DNA from 3 places in the Bradyrhizobium sp. CCGB01 genome. Region 1 is predicted to be linked to each of the others. Evidence: predicted binding sites of a transcription regulator. Region 1 holds the regulator's gene; each other region holds the start of a gene.

The links. The regulator LexA, encoded in region 1, represses DNA repair genes until DNA is damaged. The targets are predictions, from matches to a motif close to TGTTCNNNNTGTGTTCNG.
Region 2: NLM25_RS03435 (helicase-related protein) is a predicted target of LexA. The motif match lies at 1,644-1,661, and genes of this name have one in related genera.
Region 3: NLM25_RS01770 (YifB family Mg chelatase-like AAA ATPase) is a predicted target of LexA. The motif match lies at 4,853-4,870, and genes of this name have one in related genera.

Annotation. Positions count from the first base shown of each region.
Region 1 is NZ_JANADK010000001.1:5,389,248-5,397,213, forward strand. It holds gene NLM25_RS24865 (S41 family peptidase) at 1-1,304, opposite strand, end outside; gene NLM25_RS24870 (alpha-hydroxy acid oxidase) at 1,612-2,745, shown strand; gene NLM25_RS24875 (HAD family phosphatase) at 2,759-3,385, shown strand; gene NLM25_RS24880 (hypothetical protein) at 3,551-3,745, shown strand; gene glp (gephyrin-like molybdotransferase Glp) at 3,971-5,182, shown strand; gene lexA (transcriptional repressor LexA) at 5,359-6,060, shown strand; gene NLM25_RS24895 (hypothetical protein) at 6,271-6,471, shown strand; gene NLM25_RS24900 (hypothetical protein) at 6,663-7,094, shown strand; gene NLM25_RS24905 (GAF domain-containing protein) at 7,317-7,966, shown strand, end outside.
Region 2 is NZ_JANADK010000001.1:787,023-794,988, forward strand. It holds gene NLM25_RS03430 (DUF3108 domain-containing protein) at 476-1,261, shown strand; gene NLM25_RS03435 (helicase-related protein) at 1,939-5,307, shown strand; gene NLM25_RS03440 (S4 domain-containing protein) at 5,333-5,590, shown strand; gene fdxA (ferredoxin FdxA) at 5,723-6,061, shown strand; gene NLM25_RS03450 (CarD family transcriptional regulator) at 6,408-7,199, shown strand; gene NLM25_RS03455 (LysR family transcriptional regulator) at 7,309-7,966, opposite strand, start outside.
Region 3 is NZ_JANADK010000001.1:381,691-389,656, forward strand. It holds gene coaA (type I pantothenate kinase) at 1-175, shown strand, start outside; gene NLM25_RS01760 (ATP-binding protein) at 311-2,536, opposite strand; gene NLM25_RS01765 (hypothetical protein) at 2,662-3,135, opposite strand; gene NLM25_RS01770 (YifB family Mg chelatase-like AAA ATPase) at 3,256-4,794, opposite strand; gene NLM25_RS01775 (PilZ domain-containing protein) at 5,020-5,265, shown strand; gene NLM25_RS01780 (tetratricopeptide repeat protein) at 5,345-6,118, shown strand; gene NLM25_RS01785 (AAA family ATPase) at 6,134-7,423, opposite strand; gene NLM25_RS01790 (CpaD family pilus assembly protein) at 7,420-7,966, opposite strand, start outside.

The DNA of each region.
Region 1 (7,966 bases):
GCGGCGACCGCATTCGCGGTCACGCCGTGCAGGAAGTCGTAGGCCGCGTGCAGGGCCTTGTCGTCCTTCTCTTCCGGCGGAACGTAGGATTGCGATCCCGTCTGTTCATTGCCGTCGGCGTTCTGCAGATGGCCGCGCATCTGGGATTCCGCCATGGTGTCCATCCGGCCCTTCAACTCGGGCGGCACGTCCTGCAGGATCTCGATGTCGGGCGCGATGCCCTGGGCCTGGATCGAGCGGCCCGAGGGCGTGTAGTAGCGCGCGGTGGTCAGCGCCAGTGCACCGTTGCCGGCGCCGAGCGGAATGATGGTCTGCACCGAGCCCTTGCCGAACGAGCGCGTGCCGATGATGGTCGCGCGCTTGTGGTCATGCAGCGCGCCGGCCACGATCTCCGAGGCCGAAGCCGAGCCGCCATTGACCAGCACGACCAGCGGCTTGCCCTTGGTGAGGTCGCCACCATGCGCGGTGAAGCGCTGGGTCTCTTCCGGATTGCGGCCGCGGGTCGAGACGACCTCGCCGCGCTGCAGGAACGCGCTCGACACCGAGACGGCCTGGTCGAGCAGTCCGCCCGGATTGTTGCGCAGGTCCATCACATAGCCGACGAGCTTCTCCGGCGGGACGTCCCTGGAGATCGAGGCGATCGCCTTCTTCAGGCCGTCGGTGGTCTGCTCGTTGAACGAGGTGACGCGGATATAGCCGATGTCGCCGTTCTCGACGTGGAAGCGAACCGGACGCACATGGATGATCTCGCGCTTGATCGCGACGTCGAGCGGGGCGTCAGCGCCCTTGCGCACGATGGTGAGCTTGGTCTGGGTATCGACCGGCCCCTTCATCTTGTTGACGGCCTGCTCCAGCGTCATGCCCTGCACGGCATCGCCGTCGATCTTGCTGATGAGGTCGCCGGACATGATGCCGGCCTTGGACGCCGGCGTGTCGTCGATCGGCGAGACGACCTTCACCAGGCCCTCCTCCATCGTGACCTCGATGCCGAGCCCGCCGAACTCGCCGGAGGTGGTCTCCTGCATCTCGGTCCAGGCCTTGTCGTTCATGTAGCGTGAATGCGGATCGAGCGAGGTCACCATGCCGGTGATCGCGCCCTCGATCAGCTTGGAATTGTCGGGTTTCTCGACATAGCTCGCCTTCACCCGCTCGAACACTTCGCCGAACAAATTGAGCCGGGAATAGGCATCATCCGCGCGCGCCGCCGCCCGTGCCGCCCATACTCCGCCGTGCGGGCTCGCTACCAGAAGGGTCAGACACGCTCCCGTGAGCGCGCCCAGGGGGAACAGCAGGTTTTTCCGCATGGATAGGCTGGCCTTCTTGCTCGGAGCTTTGCTTTGGGCTTGGGAAGCGCCATGCAAATGGCGATCCAGCCCGCTGTTCACAATACCATTCAGGTTTCTTCAAGGCCGGGACGCCGCGCTGGCCGGTACACTGTAGAAATCCCTTCGCTCTGGCCTAAACTTTTGGCAACGTTCCGAAACCGTTTCGCGCAAGGCGGGAATCGGCCGGCCGGCCTACGCCTCGCAGCTATGCGATTTTAGGATGGTTTTGGAGGGCCGGACGCGATAGGCGATGACAACAAGACTTCAAATTCTCGGGAGGACAACAATGAATGACGCGCCCCGCATCCGGCCGGAAAGGAACGTCGAACTCGGCGCCAGCAACGAGCCGTTCCAGAACCTGCACGAATTCATCCGGAAGGCGCGCATCAACCTGAACCAGAACGCCTGGGACTATATCGTCGGCGCCGCCGAGACCGAGACAACGATGCGCCGCAACCGCATGGCGCTGGACGAGATCGCTTTCCGGCCGCGCGTGCTGCGCGACGTCCGCGAGGTCGACGGCTCGGTCGAACTGTTCGGGCGCAGGATGCGGCTACCGGTGGTGCTGGCCCCTGTCGGTGCACTGGAGATCTTCGATCCGGATGGTGCGGCGAGCGTCGCCCGCGCGTGCGGCACTTTCGGTGCGGCGCACATGCTGAGCTCGGTGTCCGAGCCCGGCCTGGAGAAGACCGCCAAGGCCGCCCCTGATGCGCTGCGGCTCTATCAACTTTATGTGCGCGGTGACGACGACTTCGTCGCCGATGTCGTCGCGAGGAGCGAGAAGAACGCCTACGCCGCCTTCTGCCTGACCGTCGACACCGCCCATTACAGCCGTCGCGAACGTGACATTGCCAAGCGCTATGTTCGCGAGAGCCGCCTGCGCGCCACCGGCGGCGACTACCAGAAGGGCCTTGAGTGGCGGACCGTGAAGATGGTCAAGGACACGTTCAAGATCCCGCTCATCCTGAAGGGCATCGCCACCGCCGAGGACGCCCAGATCGCGGTCGATCACGGCGTCGAGTGGATCTACGTCTCCAACCATGGCGGCCGCCAGCTCGATCACGGCCGCGGCGCCATGCATGTGCTGCCCGAGATCGTCGACGCCGTGAAGGGCCGCGCCAAGATCATGGTCGATGGCGGCTTCTGCCGCGGCACCGACATCGTCAAGGCGATCGCGGCGGGCGCGGACATGGTCGGCATCGGCCGGCTGCAATGCTGGGCGCTGGCGGCGGCCGGCGAAGCCGGGGTGACGCGGATGCTGGAGCTCCTGGAGGACGAGGTACTACGCTGCCTCGGCCTTCTGGGCGCGACCTCCTTCGCCGAGGTCAACAAGTCCTGCCTGCACCAGGCGACCGCGACCAATGCGCCGAGCGTCTTCAGCGCGTTCCCGCTGTTCGACCACGACCCGTATCGATACTGAGTGAAAGGATGCAATGAGCTCGCTCTCCCCCGGCAGCGCTGATGCGCTCTTGTTCGATCTCGGGCGCGTGGTGCTCGACATCGATTTCTCCAAGGCGATCGCCTGCTGGGCGGGACATGCCGGCTGCAAGCCCGAAGCCATCGTCGCGCGCTATGTGCGGGACAGCGAAGCCTACCGGCTGCACGAGGTCGGCAAGATCAGCGACGAGGCCTATTTTGACTCGCTGCGCGTCTCGCTCGGGATCGGCATTTCGGACGCACAATTCCTGGAGGGGTGGAACGCGATCTTCGCCGGCGAGATGCCCGACATCGCCGAGTTGCTGCCGCGTGCGGCAAAGCAGATGCCGGTCTACGCCTTCTCCAACACCAACCGGCCGCATGTCGACCATTTCTCGAAGGAATATGCCGGCCTGCTCGGCCATTTCCGCGAGCTGTACCTGTCGTCCAGCATCGGCCTGCGCAAACCGGATGTGGAGGCCTTCGACCATGTCGTGGCCGCGATCGGCGTGCCGGCGAACCGTATCGTGTTCTTCGACGATCTTGCCGAGAACATCGAGGGAGCGCGGTCCAGCGGGCTGACCGCGGTGCACGTGACCACGCCCCGCGACGTCGGGGACGCCCTCAAGGCGCTCGGAATCTGATCCCGGGCCGGCAGGCTACAGGCCGCGAACCGGCCGTATCCGGAGCCTATTTTGCCCGGGGCGAGGAACCGAAGCCCTTTGTACATTTTTATACAGAGTTCCCGGAACGAACGCCTGCCTCAGGACTCATGACTCCGTTGGGAATTCTACATCGGACTTATCGTCGTGTTGGGCAAAACCTACCTCACCAAGCAGGCCTCTCTGCTGATGAAATTCGCCAGGACCACATCGGATTCTGAGCTTTCCGCCAAGCTGATCAGCAAGGCCGCCGACCTGAAATCCCAGGCCGACCCGTTGCCTGACAAGGATCAGGGCTCCGCGGCGCCGGACGTCAGTCCGTACAAGCAGCCGGGGACCTGACCGATGCTGGCCGTGGCTCTCGTCATTCTCGTCCTCGCCATGGCCATCCTCATACCGGTCTGTCTTGCCTTCCGGATCATGCCGCGGCGGACTTGACGTCTGCCCATCAGAGCGGATGACGCAGGATAAATCATCCTGTGCGGCCGTGCTTTGCCTCCGCGCGCGCGCTCGGCTAAGACTCTCGCCGCCGATTTGCCCGAACGGGCCCAGCTGGAGTTTTCACCCGTGGCCCTGATGCCGGTTTCTGACGCGCTTGCCGCGGTGCTGGCGGGTGCAGAGCCGCTGCCTGAAGAGATGATCGCGCTCGACGCAGCCTTCCACCGCGTGCTCGCCCGCGACGTCGCGGCGCGGCGGACCCAGCCACCCCAGGCGATGTCGGCAATGGACGGCTATGCAGTGCGGGCGGCCGATGCGGCGAAGATCGATGCCGCGCTCACCGTGATCGGCGAGGTCGCGGCGGGCCGGCCGTTTGCGGGAACGGTGGGCGCCGGCGAAGCGGTGCGGATCTTCACCGGCGGCGTCGTTCCCGATGGCGCGGACGCGGTCGTGATTCAGGAGGACACGGTTGCGGATGGCAAGCGCATCACGATCACGGAAGCGGCCGTTACCGGACGGCACATCCGCCCCGCCGGCGTCGACTTTTCGGAAGGCGACGTGCTGCTGCGCGAGGGCACCCGGCTGACCGAGCGCGATCTGGCACTCGCTGCCGGGATGAATCATCCTCGACTGCCCGTCCGCCGCCGCCCGAAGGTTGCGATCCTCGCCACCGGCGACGAACTCGTGATGCCGGGCACGACGCCCGGCCACGGCCAGATCGTCTATTCCAACGGCTATGCCCTGCACGCGCTCGCCCGCAGCGAGGGCGCCGACACCATCGACCTCGGTATCGCCGCCGACACGCTGGTGGCCACCACGGCCGGCATCCGCCGCGCCCGCGAGAGCGGCGCCGACATCCTGATCACGACCGGCGGCGCCTCGGTCGGCGACCACGATCTGGTCCAGCAGGCGCTGCGGGACGAAGGCATCTCGATGGCGTTCTGGAAGATCGCGATGCGGCCGGGCAAACCGATGATGAACGGGCGGCTCGGCGCGATGCGTGTGATCGGCCTGCCCGGCAATCCCGTGTCATCCTACGTTTGCGGATTCCTGTTCATGGTGCCGCTGATTCGCGCGCTCGCGGGCCGTTCGGCGATTCATCATCGCCGCGAACGCGCGGTGCTCGGCCGCGACGTCGGCGCCAACGACCAGCGCGAGGATTATCTGCGCGCGCGCCTGGAGCTGCGCGACGACGGCACGCTCACCGCCGTTCCCGTCAACCATCAGGATTCCTCGCTGCTTGCGAATCTCGCTGCGGCACAGGCACTTCTCGTGCGCCCGCCGTTCGCGCCGAAGGCCGAAGCCGGCACGCCTTGCGAGGTGCTGCGGCTGCCCGTCTGACCGCTTCGTTCGCGAGCGTTCCGCGAAGTTTGTGGCGTTCACGGTAAATTAAGCAGTTGCGGAACATGTATCGAACATATAGTGTCCGTTCATGATTTGTTTCGAGCATGCAGCGGCTTATCGCTGAATTCAGCGTCTCGGAATCGAACGACATCAACCGGGGGATTTTGGTCGAGATGTTAACGCGCAAACAATACGAGCTCCTGCGGTTCATCAGCGAGCGACTGAAGGAAAGCGGCGTGCCGCCCTCCTTCGACGAGATGAAGGACGCGCTCGACCTGCGCTCGAAGTCGGGTATCCACCGCCTGATCACCGCGCTCGAGGAGCGCGGCTTCATCCGGCGCCTGCCCAACCGCGCCCGCGCCATCGAGGTGATCAAGCTGCCCGAGCTTCAGGCCGCCGCCGGCAGCCGCCGCGGCTTCACGCCGAGCGTCATCGAAGGCAATCTCGGCAAGCTGCGCACGACTTCCAGCCCGCCGGCGGACGACGGCGAGCGCCCCGTTGCAGTGCCCGTGATGGGCCGCATCGCGGCCGGCACGCCGATCGAGGCCCTGCAGACCCGCAGCCACACCATCAGCGTACCGCCCGACATGCTCGGCTCGGGCGAGCATTACGCGCTCGAAGTGCGCGGCGATTCGATGGTCGAGGCCGGCATTCTCGACGGCGACATGGCGCTGATCCAGCGCAACGAGAGCGCCGATACCGGCGACATCGTGGTGGCGCTGATCGACGACGAGGAAGCGACCCTGAAGCGCTTCCGCCGCCGCGGCGCCTCCATCGCGCTCGAGCCCGCCAATGCAGCCTATGAGGTCCGCATCCTGCCGCCCAACCGGGTGAAGATCCAAGGCAAGCTGATCGGGCTGTACCGGAAGTACTGAGACCGGACGTCCTGCTATCGGTGATTTGGCGCCTCTCGCGCTTTTCGATCGGCATCGCCGATCCGGCATTGGAGCGGACGATTGTCCGCTTCCGCTGGATAGTCTTTCTGGTTTCGCGCAGATTATCCGGCCCCTCCTCCGGCGCTACATCCTCGGCACGCCGCACGAAGCAGCATTGCTTCGCGCGCCCTCTGGGTTCGAGGAGAAGTCATGCGCAAGATCATTCTGGGCACAGTCGCCGCGGCGCTGATCGCAGCATCAGCGTCGCAGGCCTTCGCCGCGCAATCGCAACACCATGTCCGCAAGGACGCCGCTGTGGGTAAGCAAGTCCGGAATGCCCGCAACGCCGTCGCGCAACCGTCGCGGCCGGACTGGCCGTATTCCGGCTGGTCGGCGCCGGCAGGGCGCTGACACGCGCATCCGGAATGCGCGGGAGCAGGCTTTGTTCCTCATGGAGCCGGAAAAGATAATGTGATCGCGGCCTGCGGCGGCGAGCCGCAGATTTGCCTACAACCGGGCAGACGCTAACATGCTTCCACTCTGATAGAGGCCTGCGCCTCGAGAAGAGACGTGGGTCGCTATCCCTGCAAGAGGAGCACCCGATGTGTGACTACAGCCTGCATGCCGTCGCGTCGCGTCCTGCTGAAGTCGGCGAGACGGTCGTCACGACAACCTTCCGCGGCACCTCGACGCGCGGTTTTGCCTCCGCGGCCGATCCGACCGTCGCGGTCTGCCTGCTGCCGGGAACGGAGCTCGCCTTCGCCGACAACGTCCGCTACGACAATCGCTGGATCTGGACGCGGACCGTCAACTCGCGCGTCGGCAAGTTCGGTAAGATCGATCCGCACATTCCCGATCGCCATCATGATGCGATCGAATTCCCCGACGGCAAATACGTGTTGGTGACGCAGCTCGTCGAAGGCCAACGCGCGACAGTGCTGCAACTGCCGGTGACCCAGCCGGTCGGCGAGCGTGAGCACAAGCCGCAGATCGCCGAAAGCCGGCCGACCATCACCCGCCTGCCGATCGGCTGACACAGCCATCCCGGCCGGCGGGTCGGGCCAGGATTGAAATTGCCATCGCCGGCCGAGGCCGGCGAGATGGTATCGCTTGCATCCCGCGAAGCTCCATTGGACGGACCAAGCCGCTCCGCCTCCCACCGCACGAAGTTTGCGCTGTCCTGCCTGAATTTTGAACGTCCGTTCCGCAGCCAAATGGCCGATGCTTGGTGCGGCTTGAGACGGCGGACACGTTCGATGAAGACCTTCATTCGCGTCGTTGAACTCTGGGTACCCGACCGCACGCGCATGCGGCTGGAATTCGGCGGCGGCCTCTACGGCGAAGGCCTGTCCGCGTTCAAGGCCGTGAGCGAAGGTCTGCACTTCGGATATGACGAGGGGCTTCCGGGCAAGGCCTGGGCCAGCGGCCACCCCGTGATCCTCACCAAATTCGCCAACTCCTATTTCAAGCGGACCGATCAGGCCATCGCGGCCGGGCTCACCTGCGGCGTGGCGGTCCCGGTGTTTTCCGGCGAATTCCTGCAAGCCGTCATGGTGCTGTTCTGCGGCGACGACGAGGTCCATGTCGGCGCGATCGAGCTCTGGCACAACGATGCCGAAATCTCCCACGAGATGGGACTCGTCGACGGCTATTACGGCACCGCCGACATGTTCGAATTCAACTCCCGCCACACCAGATTTCCGCGTGGCTTCGGCCTGCCCGGCCGCACCTGGAAGGCCGGCCTGCCGCTGATCATCAAGGACCTGCACGACGCCAGGAGTTTTCTGCGCTGGGAGGACGCCGCCAAGGTCGGGATCAATCTCGGCGTCGGCATTCCCTACCGGACCGGCACCGATCAGACCTGGGTCCTGACGTTCCTCTCCGCGCAGGCAACCCCGATTGCGCG
Region 2 (7,966 bases), 4.6 Mb from region 1:
GCAGGTTTCTTGCCCCACGGCAGGTGTCATCGCCCGGCTCGCCGCCTTCGCCGAAGCTTCGGCGGCCGAGCGCCCCCGTGGGCCCGGCGTAGCCTTGGCGGAGCCGGGACCGGGCGATCCAGTACGCCGAGGCGCCTGCGATGACCAGAGGGGCCGCGGCGTACTGGATGCCCCGGTCAAGCCGGGGCATGACGGCGGAGGAGGCGGAGGGAGGTGCGCTCTCCTGACCCATCCCGATCACAAAAACGGCAATGATTAGCGCGCCTTACCATCACATAAAGGGCGTATTCGCACACGAATAGTCCGGTGGAGTTCCGCAAAGCTCACGCCCGGACTCATTGTTTGACCCAGTTTTTGGCTTAAGTAACAACCGTTCGCGCCCCGATTGGATTGTTTCGTGCTCACATCTTTTCGACATCTGCCCCGGCGGCACTCCGCCGGCCGGCTGGCCTTCGCGGCCCTTTGCGGGCTGGTCATGGCCTGGGGGGCGGATCCCGTGGCGGCGCAGGGCAAGCTCGAGGCGCAGTATGAGGCGACGCTGGCCGGCATTCCCGTCGGCAAGGGCGCCTGGAACATCGACATCGGCGACGACGTGTTCGCGGCCGCGGCCTCAGGCGGCACCACGGGGCTGCTGAAATCGTTCGCGGGCGGGTCCGGCACCGGCGCCTCGCAGGGGCGCGTCGTCAACGGCGCGCTGGTCGCGACCGGCTACCAGGCCTCCACCACCACCTCGAAGAAGACCGAAGAGATCCGCATCACGCTCGACAAGGGCAATGTGAAGGAGTTCGGCATCGTGCCGGAGCCGCCGGTCGATGCCGACCGCATCGTCGTCACCGACGCGCATCGCCGCGGCGTCTGGGATCCGATGACGGCCTCGCTGCTGCGCGTGCCCGGCACAGGCGATCCCGTGACGCCGGATGCCTGCCACAACGCCGCCCCGGTGTTCGACGGCCGCATGCGCTACGACCTCAAGCTCGATTTCAAGCGCATGGAGACGGTGAAGGCGGAGAAGGGGTACAAGGGCCCGGTCGTGGTCTGCTCGCTCTATTTCGTGCCTGTGGCCGGCTACATCCCCGACCGCCCCGTGATCAAATACCTCGCCGCCCAGCGCAACATCGAGATCGCGTTCGCCCCCGTGGCCGGCACCCGCATCCTGGTTCCGTTCTGGCTGAAAGTGCCGACGCCCTTGGGGCCGGCGATGCTGGAAGCGACCAGCTTCATCACCTCCCCCCAGCCGCCGCGGGTCGCGAAGACGCAGTAAAGCCCTGCGGCCGTAGCCCGGATGAGCGAAGCGATATCCGGGACTGCGACCGCGAGAGAAGCCCCGCATGTCGCTTCGCTCATGAGGGCTACGACCCGCCTCAAAGGCCGAAAAATAAGTCAAGCAAATTCAATAACTTGCCTACTGTGCATGGGGTTGTTTTCACGAATATGAGTTTGGGGGTCGGGGACCGGGAATCCATTTGACTCCACCCCGATTCTGATTCGACTCCGCGCCGTCCCCAATTTTAAGGAACCGGTCATCGAAACGCCGCTTGTGCGGCAGGGCAAAACTCCATCTAGTGCACAAATAATACGAGCCCCGCGACATGTTGCGTGAACGGAACGGGACTCAACGGGGAGTCAGCGATTCGGCCGCGATTCGTTCTAGAGTCGTTCCGAAGCTTAAGGCCAACGGGAAAAGCGTCGCAAAGTGAGACAGTTGCGCGAGGTTTGGGGGACGTGCTCCCACCCACTCGGTGTGCCCCTCACCCTGAGGAGGCCGCATCAGCGGCCGTCTCGAAGGGCGAGGGGCTTGGCTTGCTCGGCTGCACCAGCCGGGCCTTCATCCTTCGAGACGCGCTGACGCGCTCCTCAGGATGAGGAGCAGATCCAGCCCCCGCAACGCCCCAGACAGCACTGACATTCGCCCAAATCGCCACTACCTAATCCCCAGACATGGCCTTCTCTTCCTCCCCCTTCGCTTCCGAGCGCGCGCCTGGCGCTGGCGTCACTGCGGTGCTCGGGCCGACCAACACCGGCAAGACCCATCTCGCCATCGAGCGGATGCTGGCGCATCCCTCGGGGATGATCGGGCTGCCGCTGCGGCTGCTCGCGCGCGAGGTCTACAACAAGATCGCCGCGCGGGTCGGCAGCGAAGCCGTCGCGCTCGTGACCGGCGAGGAGAAGATCAAGCCGAAATCGCCGCGCTACTGGGTCTCCACCGTCGAGGCGATGCCGCGCGACCTCGACGTCTCGTTCCTGGCCGTCGACGAGGTCCAGATCGCATCTGATCTGGAGCGCGGCCACGTCTTCACCGATCGCATCCTCAACCGCCGCGGCCGCGACGAGACGCTGCTCTTGGGCGCCGCCACGATGCGCCCGATCATCGAGCGGCTCTTGCCCGGCGTGTCCATGATCACGCGGCCGCGCCTGTCGCAGCTGGAATTTGCCGGCGATCGCAAGATCACGCGCCAGCCGCGCCGCACCGCCATCGTCGCCTTCTCCGCCGACGAGGTCTACGCCATCGCCGAGCTGATCCGCCGCCAGCATGGCGGCGCCGCCGTGGTGCTGGGATCGCTGTCGCCGCGCACACGGAACGCGCAGGTCGAGATGTTCCAGAACGGCGATGTCGATTACCTCGTCGCCACCGACGCCGTCGGCATGGGCCTCAATCTCGACGTCGACCATGTCGCCTTTGCCTCCGACCGCAAGTTCGACGGCTACCAGTTCCGCCGCCTGACGCCGTCCGAGTTCGCGCAGATCGCCGGCCGCGCCGGCCGCGCCACGCGCAACGGCACCTTCGGGACGACGGGCCGCTGCGCGCCGTTCGAGCCCGAGCTGGTCAACGCGCTCCAGAACCACACCTTCGACCCCGTGAAGATGCTGCAATGGCGCAATTCGAAGCTGGATTTCTCCTCGCTCGGCGCGCTCCAGGTGTCCCTGAACCTCGCCCCCGGCCATGAGGCGCTGACGCGCGCGCCGATCGCCGAGGACATGCGCGTGCTCGACCACGCCGCCCGCGACGTCGAGGTGCGCGACGTCGCGCATGGCAAGGCGGCGGTGGAGCGCCTCTGGGAGGCCTGCCAGGTCCCGGATTACCGAAAGCTGTCGCCGGCCGCCCATGCCGAGCTCGTCACCACGCTCTACGGCTTCCTGATGCAGAAGGGATGCATTCCCGATGCCTGGTTTGCCGCCCAGGTCGACCAGGCCGACCGCATCGACGGCGACATCGACACGCTGTCGGCCCGGATCGCGCAGATCCGCACCTGGACCTTCGTCGCCAACCGCCCGGACTGGCTGAAAGACCCCGAACGCTGGCAGGGGATCGCGCGGGAGGTCGAAAATAAATTATCGGATGCGCTCCACGAACGCTTGACTGAGCGTTTCGTTGATCGCCGGACCAGTGTATTGATGCGCCGCCTGCGGGAGAACACGAGCTTGAATACGGAAATCGGCAAGACCGGCGAAGTCATCGTCGAAGGCCATGTCATCGGCCGCCTCGACGGCTTCACCTTTGCACCGGATGCGGCGGAAGCCGGCTCCGACGCGAAAGCCTTGCAGGCTGCAGCGCAAGCGGTGCTCGCCGGCGAGATCAACGCGCGCGCCGAGAAACTGGGCAATGCGCCGGACGATCAGTTCGTGCTGACCTCGGAGGGCACCATCCGCTGGACCGGCGACGCCGTGGCGCGCCTGTCTGCCGCGGAGGACGCGCTGCATCCGCGCATCCGCATCATCTCGGACGAGCGCCTGACAGGTAGCCCCCGTGAGAAGGTGCAGGCCCGGCTCGAGCTCTGGCTCAAGACGCATATCGAGAGGCTGCTCGGGCCGATGTTCGAGCTGTCGAAGGCCGAGGACGTCACCGGCATTGCCCGCGGCATCGCCTATCAGCTCGTCGAGGCGCTGGGCGTGCTCGAGCGTCCGAAGATCGCCAACGAGCTGAAGGATCTCGACCAGCCCTCGCGCGCGGTCCTGCGCAAATACGGCGTCCGCTTCGGTGCCTATCACATCTATTTCCCCGGCCTGTTGAAGCCCGCCGGGCGTGCGCTGGCCGCGCTGCTGTGGGCGCTGAAGCAGGACAATGTCGATCTGTCGTCGCTGTCGGGCGCGCAGCATCTGGCCTCTTCGGGCCGCACCTCGTTCCCGGTCGACAAGCAGCTGCCGCGCGATGCCTATCGCGTGCTCGGCTACAAGCAGGCCGGCGAGCGCGCCGTGCGCGTCGATATTCTGGAGCGCCTGGCCGACCTGATCCGGCCGGCGCTGGCCTGGCGCGAGAACTCGCCCGGCGAGAAGCCTGCCGGCGCGTTCGATGGCCGCAGTTTTGTGGTGACGCAGGCGATGACCTCGCTCACCGGCTCGGCCGGCGAAGATTTTGCCTCGGTGCTGCGCGCGCTCGGCTATCGCATGGACAAGCGTCCGCCGCTGCCGGTGAAGCCCGCGGCGCCTGCCGCTGCCGAGACGCCGGCTGCTGAAGTTTCTTCTGAGACGCCTGCGGCCGAGGAGGCCGCTGCCTCTGCAGAGACGGCCATCGAAGCCGCCGGCGAGCCTGTGACCGTCGAAGATGCGCCCGGCATGGAGCAGCACGACGAGGGAGCGCAGGAAGAGCCGGCGCTCGAAGCGTCTCCTGAAGCGCCCGTCACGCCGGAAGATGCCCCCGGCATCGCGCCGCCGGCGGAAGAGCCTGCTGCGCCCGTCGAGGCTGCCGAGGCCGCGCCCGCCGAGGCCGCCGCGACGGAAGCCGCCGCATCGCCCGATGCCGCCGCGCCCGAGACTGCCGCTGCGCCGGCCGAGCCCGAGCTCGTCGAGGTCTGGCGTCCCGGTGGCCGTCACGAGGACCGCAAGCCGCGCCACGAGCGTCATCGTCATCAGCGTCACCACGGCCAGCGCCCGCAGGCCGGTGCCGAAGCCGCCGCCGCGCCCGCGGAAGGCGAAGCAGCGCAGGCCGCCGATGGCGAGAAGCGCGGCGAGCGCCATCGTCATGGCGGCGGTCGCAGAGATGGTGGCAGAGACTTCCGCAAGCCGCGCGAAGGTGGCGAGGGCGGCGAGCGTCGCGACGACAGGAACCGCAGTTTTCAGGGCAAGGATCGCGACAACAAGGATCGCGATCGCAACCGCGACAACAAGGGCAAGTTCGGCGGTGATCGCGACAAGGGCCGCGACAATCGTGGCCGCGACCGCGACAAGGGCCGTGACCGCCAGGGCGGGCCGTCGCTGCGTCCCTACGCATCGAGCGCGAACCCGCGCGAGCGTGATCGCCCCGCCGATCCGAACTCGCCCTTCGCTAAGCTCGCCGCGCTGAAAGAGCAGCTGTCCGGCCGCAAGGAGTGATCCCACGACCACCGAGCGGCAGCGCATCGACAAATGGCTCTGGCACGCGCGGGTGGTGAAGGCGCGTACCTCCGCGGCCGAGCTCGTCGTCACCGGCCACGTCCGCGTCAACGGTGAGCGCGAAAAGTCGCCGGGCCATGCGATCAAGATCGGTGACGTCATCACCATCGCGCTCGATCGCACCGTGCGGGTGCTGAAAGTCACCGCCTTCAACGAGCGCCGCGGCGACGCCGCCTCGGCCCGCGTGCTCTACGAGGAAATGAATGAAGCGAAGCGCAATTAATTGCGCATTGAATTCATTTCTTGGTCGATCAAACACATAAAGCCGTCATGATCGGCCGTTCCCGACCTTGCGGCGCCGGGCCATCCGCGCTACGCAAGCCGCGACTTTTAAAAGAGCTTTTCGGAGCGTTGGATGACTTACGTCGTCACTGAAAACTGCATCAAGTGCAAGTACACCGACTGCGTCGAGGTCTGCCCGGTCGACTGTTTCTACGAGGGCGACAACATGCTCGTCATCCATCCTGACGAATGCATCGACTGCGGCGTGTGCGAGCCGGAATGCCCCGCCGACGCCATCAAGCCGGACACGGAACCGGGCCTCGAAAAGTGGCTCCAGGTCAACGCTGACTACGCCAAGAGCTGGCCGAACATCACGCAGAAGAAAGAATCACCCCCGGACGCGAAGGAATTCGACGGTCAGGAAGGCAAGTTCGAGAAATATTTTTCTCCGAACCCCGGCTCCGGTGACTAAATTCCGGCGCAAACTTAACCCTAATACCTTCGTCAACGCCGAAAACCAGCCCTCAAGACCCCTAAATCATTGATTTTTGCGGGAAATGTGCTATATTGGGCACATTAAGCTGAACCCAGTCAGCCCAGTTGGCCCCGTTGGGTTCCCGTGAAACCAAATGTCGAAACAGGGGCGTGGCAGTTTCCGCGCGCAGGCTGTGTCACAGAAAACGCGTAAAAAGAGTACTTCAGCGAGGGCTTCCCATAAGGAGGCCAAAAAAGTCGCCGCGGCCAGCCGTAGCGCATCCAAGGGTCGGACCGCGACGAAGGCGCCGGCTGCAAAGTCCTCGAAGAACAAAAGAAGCGCAATGCCTAACAAGACTGCCAAACCGGCCGCGAAAGCGACCGTTGCCAAGCCTGCTGCTGCCAAGGCTCCTGCTGCCAAGCCCGCCGCGCCGAAGGCCCCTGTTGCTGCTGCTCCTGCCAAGGCTCCTGTGGTTGCCAAGCCGGCTGTGAAGGCCGCTGCGCCTGCGCCGAAGGTCGAGGAAAAGAAGGTCGTGACCCAGCGCCAGGGCTTCAAGGCCAACGAATTCGTCGTCTATCCCGCTCACGGCGTTGGCCAGATCCTGGCCATCGAGGAGCAGGAGATCGCCGGTGCGAAGCTCGAGCTGTTCGTCATCAACTTCATCAAGGACAAGATGACGCTGCGCGTGCCGACCGCCAAGGTCGCCAACGTCGGCATGCGCAAGCTGTCCGAGCCCGCGCTGGTGAAGAAGGCGCTGGAGACGCTGAAGGGCCGCGCCCGCGTCAAGCGCACCATGTGGTCGCGCCGCGCCCAGGAATACGAAGCAAAGATCAATTCGGGCGACATCGTCGCGATCGCGGAAGTCGTGCGCGATCTCTACCGCTCGGAATCGCAGCCGGAGCAGTCATACAGCGAACGCCAGCTCTATGAAGCGGCACTCGATCGTCTGTCCCGCGAGATCGCGGTCGTGCAGCACTCGACCGAGACCGAAGCGGTCAAGGAGATCGAGGCCCAGCTCGCCAAGAGCCCGCGCCGCACCAACGCCAAGGCGGAAGCCGCCGATGGCGAGGGCGAGACGGATGCCGACGGCGATACCGATGGCGACGACACCACCGTCGCCGACGAGGCCGCCTAAGCGCCTCTCGCGTCGATCGCAACCAATCAAAAGCCCGGCCGAAAGGCCGGGCTTTTTGTTTGACGCGCGCGGCGGCGGTCGGCTTGTCGCGGAACCCCCGCGGGCCACGTCATATGGCGCGCGCAAGCTTTCCCGCTTTCCGGCCGAGCATTTCGAGGAAGGTCTGCTGCGCGGCCGTCAGCGGCTGGTCCCTCCGATACGTCAGGCCGATCGCGCGCGCGTTGGCGGGAAGCTCGACGGCGAGCGCCTTCAGTCCCTTCGCGAGGGTCTTCAGCTTCGCGGGCGAATAGGTCAGCAGGGCGACCACGTCGCTGTTCATGACCATCTGCTCGGCGAGCGCGAAGGTGACGATCTCGCAGGTCTGCGATGGCGGCACCAGTCCCTGTCCGATCAGGAGCTCCTCGAAATAGCGGCGCGTCGGCGTGCCGTGCGGGGCGACGACCCAGTTCTCGCCGACGAGATCCTTCAGCTTGCGGCGGCCTTTTGCCAGGCGGTGATCCGCGCGCGCGATCACGGCGAAGAATTCGTCGAAGAGATGCCGCTCTTCGAGCACGTCGTAAGGCGGCGGTTCGCGCAGCGGGCCGATGACGAAATCCAGCTCGCCCTGCCGCAGGCCATCGATCAAGGCGGCGTAACTGCCGGTGACGGCCTGGAGCCGGACGTGCCGGTGACGGCTCAGCATCTCGCCGAACACTTTAACCACGACGTCCTGCTCAGAGAACGGCAACAGGCCGACGGCGACGCGGCCCGTCACCTTGCCGGACAAC
Region 3 (7,966 bases), 5.0 Mb from region 1:
CCGCTATGCGCTGTTGTCGGACGAGGAGGCCACCGCCACCGCGATCGCGATCTGGGAGCGCACCAACCTCGCCAACCTCGAGGACAACATCCTGCCGACCCGCCCCCGCGCGACGCTGATCCTGAAGAAGGGCGCGGACCATACTGTGGCGAGCGTGGCGCTGCGAAGGCTGTAGCTTCGTAGGGTGGGTTAGCCCTGCGACTGCGCAAAGCGCAGTTCGCACGGCGTAACCCACCATGCTTCCGCAATTGCGGAGCGAAGTTGGTGGAGTACGCTTCGCTAATCCACCCTACGGCAGCGTCGATTGCCGCTATACCGCCAGATGCCGTGACGCCGCGAGCCCGGCCAGTGCCTCGTCCAGCTTCTCGCGATCGAGCGGCTTGATCAGAAATCCGTTCATGCCGGCCTCGAAACAGGCATAGCGATCCTCCACCAGCGTGTTGGCGGTGAGCGCCAGGATCGGCGTGTGGTGGCCGCCGGTGGCGGCCTCATGGGCGCGGATGCGTTTGGTCGCCTCGATACCGTCGAGCTGCGGCATCTGGATGTCCATCAGCACGAGGTCGTAGGGCGTGCCGGCCGATGATGCCGCAAGCCAGGATTCCAGCGCGGCCGCACCCTGGACGGCGATAACGACGCGGTGGCCGAGCTTGGTCAGCAGCGAGCGCATCAGCAGCGCGTTGATCTCGTTATCCTCCGCAACGAGGATCGACAGGCCTTTCACCGGTCCTGCGCTGGCGGAGTCAGCCGGCGGCTCCGGCGCGAGCTCGGGCGAGGCGACCTCCGGCGTCTGCGCGAGGCGTGCAGCGAGCGAGGCCGCGCGCAGCGGCTTCACCAGGAAGCCGGTAAAGGCCGGCGAAAGCTTCTCATGGCGCGAGCTCGACGTCAGCAGCACGAGCCGCTGCAGCGCGTGCGTGCGGGCCACCTCGCCGAGATGATCGGCAATGGCAGGACCGATCGCACGATCGATCAGCACGGCATGCCAAGAACGTTCCGGCAGCAGCGCTTCGGCGACGGCCGCATCCGCGACCATGCAGGTCTGGCCGCCCCAGCGCTCCAGGCGCCGCGCGATCAGCGAGGCCTCGATACCGTCGGCGATCAGGAGGATCGACTTGCCGGTGAGATCGGGGCTTGGGAACGCCGTCTGTCCCGCGCCGGTTTGCGATGGCGCAAGCGGGATCGCGACCTCGAAGGTCGAGCCCTTGCCCGGCTCGCTCTCCAGGGTGATGCGGCCGCCCATGCGCTTGACGATGCGTTCGCTGATCGGAAGGCCGAGCCCGGTGCCGCCATAGGTGCGAGCGATGCGTTCGTCGGCCTGCTCGAACTCGCGGAAGATGCGTGTCCGCGCTTCGGCTGCGATGCCGATGCCGGTGTCGCGGACGAGGAAGCTGATCTCGTTCGGCCAGATGCCGGGTTCGACGATCAGCGCGACGCCGCCGCTCGCGGTGAACTTGATGGCGTTGCCGGCGAGGTTGAGCAGCACCTGGCGCAGCCGCGCGGCATCGCCGACCACCTCGAGCGGCAGGCGCTCGTCGACATAGGCGGCGATCTCGAGCTTCTTTGCCTGCGCGCGCGGCGCGAGCAGCTCGGTGATCTCCTCGATCAGGGTCGAGAGCGCGAAGGGGCGCTGCTCGAGATCGAGCTTGCCGGCTTCGATCTTGGAATAGTCGAGCAGCTCCTCGATCAGCGCCATCAGCGCCTCGCCGGAGGTTTTCACCGCCCTGGCATAGGTCGTCTGCTCCGGCGTCAGCGTGGTGTCGAGCAGGAGGCCGCCCATGCCGATGATGCCGTTGAGCGGGGTGCGGATCTCGTGCGAGGCCATCGCCAGGAAGCGCGACTTGGCACGGTTGGCGGCATCGGCCTGGTCGCGCGCGTCCGACAGCGCGCGCTCGGTCTCGGTGCGGTCGGTGACGTCGCGTCCGACGCTCTGCAATTCGGCGGGCTGGCCGGCGTCGAGGCGGACATAGCCTTCGCGCCAGGCGATCCAGCGCGCGCCGAGCGGGGTTGCGATCTTCTGGTCGTGGACGCGCGTGCCGCTGCTTTCGCGGGCGCCGTCGCCCTGTTCCAGCACGTCGAAATCGAAGCGCGTGCCGACCAACGCGCCGCGCGCCTGTCCTGCGAGCGCGCAATAGGCGTCGTTGGCGAAGCTGATGCGGCCCTGATGGTCGCGCAGCACGATCAGATCGCCCTGCTGTTCGAACAGGCTGCGGGCGCGTTCTTCCGCTTCCTTCAGCTCCCAATTGCGGTCGATCAGCGCCTCGTTGTGGGCAGCCAGCGTGCGCATCCGCTTGTTGACGAAGCGCAGCCGCATGCTGAGCGTGGCGAGGCCGAGGCAGGCGAGCGCGAACAGGAAGCTCGCGCCGATTGCGAATGCGTTGGGATCGTAGCCGGAATTCTCGGACCGGCTGCCCGAGACGAAACCATAGGCGGCGCCGAACGTCGCCGAGAAGATCATGAAGGAGCGGATCGCGAAGGCGATGCGGGGATGCTGTCGCCTGAAGCGGCGCATGCGCACCTTGATCCGGAACGTCCGACCCATCGCCACCGACCCCGACTCTTGTCCGAAACCCCACCGCCGCTGCGTGCGACGATGTCTCGCCGACCTTGCGAACAGCTTGAGGCTTTGGTTCGGCCTCCAAACAGCGTTAGCGAGTTCTTAATGCGTCAGAGCGAGGCGGCCTGGAGCGGGAGCGGGCGGTGGCCGCCATGGGCGCCGACGATCAGCGCGGCCGCTTCGCGCTGCGAGAACGTCTTCGAGCGCACATAGATGCGATAATCGGCCGGACCGTCGGTGGAAAGATAAATGACCGGGCCGCCGTCGACCGGCTGCGCGGCAATCGTGATGAGGCGCGTCGCCGGATTGGCCCGGCAGGAGTCGGGCTCGGAGCCGAGACCGTCGTCGACGACCGCGAAGTCTGCCTCGTCGGCATCGTCGGTGATCCGGACCCGCACCGTGGCCCGCGACGGATCGTCGGTGAAGGCGACATGGACGCCGGCGGTCCAGAACAGGGATGTGAGCTCGACCGAGGTGTCGCCCAGCGCGATGCAGGGATGCGAGACCGATCCGATCTCGCCGCGCGCGAACACCGCGGCCGCGAGCAGGGGAACAACCGAAGCCAGGATCTTGAAACGCAACATGACACGCTACTCGCCACGCCCGAGTGAACTGCTCTTGGGAACTCGCTTACGAGCTCTTGGGCCGTATGGTTTGCAGAGCGTAAAGGAAACTCGTTACCGCCGGGTTGACGCGCGAAGCGGTCACGCCAACTGGCGCACATCCTCCGCGAGTGCGCGGTAGGACAGCGCCTCGGCGAGATGCAGCCGGCCGATCTTCTCGGCGCCGTCGAGATCGGCGAGCGTGCGCGCTACCCGCAGCACGCGGTGATAGCCGCGCGCCGACAGGCGCATGGTCTCCGCGGCATCGCGCAGCAATTTCTGGCCCTGCGCATCCGGCCTTGCGATCTCTTCCAACACCGAGGCCGGCGCCTCGGCATTGGTGCGGACATGCGGCAGGCCCGCATCCGCGTAACGCGCGAGCTGGATGTCGCGCGCCGCCGCCACGCGCGCGGCGACTTCGGCCGAGCCCTCGGCTGGCGGCGGCAGGATCAGGTCGGCCGCGGTCACCGCGGGCACCTCGATGCGCAAATCGATGCGGTCCATCAGCGGACCGGAGATGCGCGCCTGGTAATCGCCGGTGCAGCGGTCGATGCGGCCGCGCTTGCAGGCATAGCCCGGCTCGAACGCATTGCCGCAGCGGCAGGGATTCATCGCCGCGACCAGCATGAAGCGCGCAGGATATGTCACGCGATGATTGGCGCGGGAGACGGAGACCTCGCCGTTCTCCAGCGGCTGGCGCAGCGAATCCAGCACGCGCGGATCGAATTCCGGCAGCTCGTCGAGAAACAGCACACCCTGATGCGCGAGCGAGATCTCGCCGGGCTTGGCGCGCATGCCGCCGCCGGTGAGCGCGGCCATGCTCGCAGAGTGATGCGGCGAGCGGAACGGCCGTCGCGCGGTCAGCGCACCGCCCTCGATCTCGCCGGCCACGGAGGCGATCATCGAGACTTCGAGCAGTTCGCCGGGCGACAGCGGCGGCAGGATCGAGGGCAGGCGCGCCGCCAGCATCGACTTGCCGGCACCGGGCGCACCGATCATCAGCAGATGATGTCCGCCGGCGGCTGCGATCTCCAGCGCGCGCTTGGCGCTTTCCTGGCCCTTGATGTCGCGCAGATCGAGCGGGGAGGTGACCGTCTCGTGCACTTTCGGCGTGGGCCGCGACAGCACCTGTGTGCCCTTGAAATGGTTGGCGATCTGGATCAGCGAAGTTGCGGCAATGATCTGGATGTCCGGGCTCGCCCACGCGGCTTCCGAGCCGCAGGCCGCCGGACAGATCAAGCCTTCCTCGCGCACATTGGCGCCGATCGCGGCGGGCAAGACGCCGGCCACCGGCGCGATCGAGCCGTCGAGACCGAGCTCGCCGAGAACAGTAAAACCGGTCAGCGCATCCGGCGGAATCGCGCCGATCGCTGCCATCAGCCCGAGCGCGATCGGCAGGTCGTAGTGGCTGCCCTCCTTCGGGAGGTCGGCGGGCGCGAGATTGACGATGATCCGCCGCGCCGGCAGCGCCAGCCCCGAGGCGATCAGCGCCGAGCGGACGCGTTCCCGGGCCTCCGACACCGCCTTGTCCGGCAGGCCGACGATGGCAAAGGCCGGCAGGCCCGGCGCGACCTGCACCTGCACGTCGACCGAGCGGGCCTCGATCCCCTCAAAGGCGACGGTAGAAACCCGCTGAACCATGCCCGAACCAGCCTGCCCTCTTGTGCAATTAGGGGTAGCAGAGCGTGGCCTTTTCTGCAAGAACAATACGGGAACGATTCAAGGGCCCGGAAATCCCTAACCAGTCGTAAACATCACGCAGACACTACGCCTCGAATGCGAGCGGCTCTCATCAGCACATCCCAACGAATGTTCGCTACTCCTAGGGTGCGGGATGGGCCGTGGTCTAACGGGTGAACAATTCAAATGCTTGCAAATCGCCGGAGAAGCGAACGTCGGGTGTGCAGCCGGCTCGCCAAGATTCACTTTGGCGCGGGATCGCTGCCGCGGGACTGCACGATCACGGATATCTCGGATGGCGGCGTGAAAGTCGTGGCGGAGTTTCTGGAAGTGCCGCCGCAATTCACCATCATCTTCGCGCCCGATTATTCCCGCCAATGCCGCCTGCGCTGGCGCATCGGCTGCGAATTCGGCGCCGAGTTCACCGACTAAGGTCGTCGCGGCCGCGTCCTTAACGGGACTTTAGCGTTAATCGGTAAGCATCTCTGATCAATCGCCGAGTGATCAGAGTATGCCCAAGCGTTCGTCCCTTGCCTCTCCCCCGGCGAGATATCTGTTCTCCGCGCTTCTGGTGCTCGCCCTCGGCGGCTGCCAGACCACGAGTCTGGAGGACGTCACCGGCGCCCTGGGCGGCAAGCCGGAAACTGCCGCCACGGCCGACCCCAAGCCGGACATGGACGCCCTTCGCGAGCGCTATCGCGCCAAGCCGAGCGATCCCAACGTTGCCCTCGAATACGGCAAGGCGCTGCGCGAGACCGGCCAGCGCGCCCAGGCCGTCGCGGTGATGGAGCAGGCCGTGCTCAATCATCCCAGCAACAAGGCGCTGCTTGCCGGCTATGGCCGCGCGCTCGCCGACAGCGGCAATTTCCAGCAGGCCTTCGATGTGCTCAGCCGCGCGCATACGCCTGAAGATCCGGACTGGCGCATTCTGTCGGCGCAAGGCGCAGCGCTCGACCAGCTCGGCCGCAACGAAGAGGCGCAGCAATATTATGCGACCGCGCTGAAGATCGTGCCCGAGGAGCCGCAGGTTTTGTCCAATCTCGGCCTGTCCTACATGCTCCAGAACAATCTGCCGCGGGCCGAGGAAACGCTGCGCCGCGCCAATGCGCGAAATCCCGCCGATGCCCGCGTGCGCGCCAATCTCGCGCTCGTCGTAGGATTGCAAGGCAAGCAGGCCGAGGCCGAAACCATCGTGAAGGGTGACCTGCCGCCGGATCAGGCCGCGGCGAAGGTCACGGCGCTGCGGCAGTTGCTGGCGAAGAAGCAGCAACGGGCGGACAGATAGTCCGCCCTGTATTTTCTAGGACGCCTTGCGATGCGGGGCCGACCCGCGGCTTGACCTGCCCTTGAGCTTCCTGAGCAGCGGTCCGAGCAGCGAGCGCTTCGGCTTCTTCACCTCGCCGCGACCGGCGAGGCGGTTCGCCATGTTCTGGAACAGCAGCGTGGTGCGGTGGCTCTTGGAGACCTCCGCGATCATCTGGCCGTTATTGGCCGCGGTCGAGAACAGTTTCGAATCGAACGGGATCACCGCGATCGGCTGGCTCTCCATGGTCTTGGCGAACGCCTTGACCTCGATCTCCGCCCGCTTGTGCATGCCGACCTGGTTGATGCAGTACAGCGGGGGCCGGTCGTTCGGTCGTGCCGCCTTGAGCACGCTGAGCATGTTCTTGGTGTTGCGCAAATTGGCCAGATCGGGCTCGGCCACGATCACGATGTCGTCGGCGTTCACGAGCGCGCGGCGCGTCCAGCCCGACCATTGGTGGGGAACGTCGAGCACGATGCAGGGCGTGGACATGCGCAGCGTGTCGAAGATCGCGTCGAAAGCTTCGGCGCCGAAATCGTAGACGCGGTCAAGGGTGGCAGGCGCGGCGAGGAGGCTGAGGCGCTCGGTGCACTTGGCGAGCAGGCGCTCCATCAGCGCCGTGTCAGGCCGGTCTTGCGACAGCACCGCGTTGGCGATGCCCTGTGCCGGATCCTGGTTGTAGTCGAGGCCCGCGGTGCCGAAGGCAAGGTCGAGATCGATCACGACGGAATCGAGCGCGAGGTCGCGCGCGATGGTCCAGGCCACGTTGTGTGCGACCGTGGACGCGCCGACGCCGCCCTTGGCGCCGACCACCGCGATGACGCGGCCGGTGATGATGGCTTCCGACGCCGAGAACAGGCTGCAGATCGAGCGCACCACGTCGAGGGTCTCGACCGGTCCCATCACGTAGTCGTTGACGCCGCGGCGCACCAGCTCGCGATAGGGCGCGGTGTCGTTGGGGTTGCCGATCACGACCACGCGGGTGCCGGGATCGCAGACGCCGGCGAGATCGTCGAGGCCTTCGAGGATATCGCGTGTGCCGTCGGATTCGATCACGATGACGTTCGGCGTCGGCATCGTCTCATAGACTTCGATCGCCGCGGCAAGGCCGCCGCCCTTGGCGGTGAGATGTGCCTTGGCGAGACGGCGGTCTTCGCCGGCCGCCATCATGGCGGTGAGCGTCTGCTCGGTCTCGCAAAAGGCCTGCACCGAAATGCGAGGAACCGGTGCAATATGTTCCTCGGGGTGCCGCGGATCGTCCGCTTCTTCGTCGTGGATGCCTGTCATCTGCCGGTGTCGCTGAGTTTGGCCTTGTCGGCCTCGGGATAGGGGGTCGCGGTCGTCGAGCCCTTGCGGTAGCGCTCGAAGGCGATGTCGCGACGTGCGGTATAGACCGGCGTCTCGGCGCGCGGCTGCTCGAGGTCGGCCGGGTTGTCGATCATTGCCGCGAGGTTGCGCTGAGTGGCGCAGCCCAGGTTGAAGTACGGCCTGTTCTCGTTGTAGCCGGGGTCGAGGATCGACGGGCCGACGTCTTCCGGCCAGAGCCCGCAGGGGCCGGCGACCGCGGCGATCCTGGAATAGCTCAGGCGGATGGTCGGCAGCAGGCCGGGATCCTCGGGGCGATACGGATGCTGGACGATGGCGCGCGACGGCACGCCGCCGGATGCGAGCACCGAACGGATTTCACGATAGGTCGCCGCCGCGGCGCGCGAATTCGCACTGTCGACCGGCACGTCGACGATGACGGAACCGGTGCCTTCGCTCACCCAGTCCCGGGCGATGCCCGCGACGTCCGCGTGCTGCGCGGCGGAGAGGCCGCCTCTGGCCTTG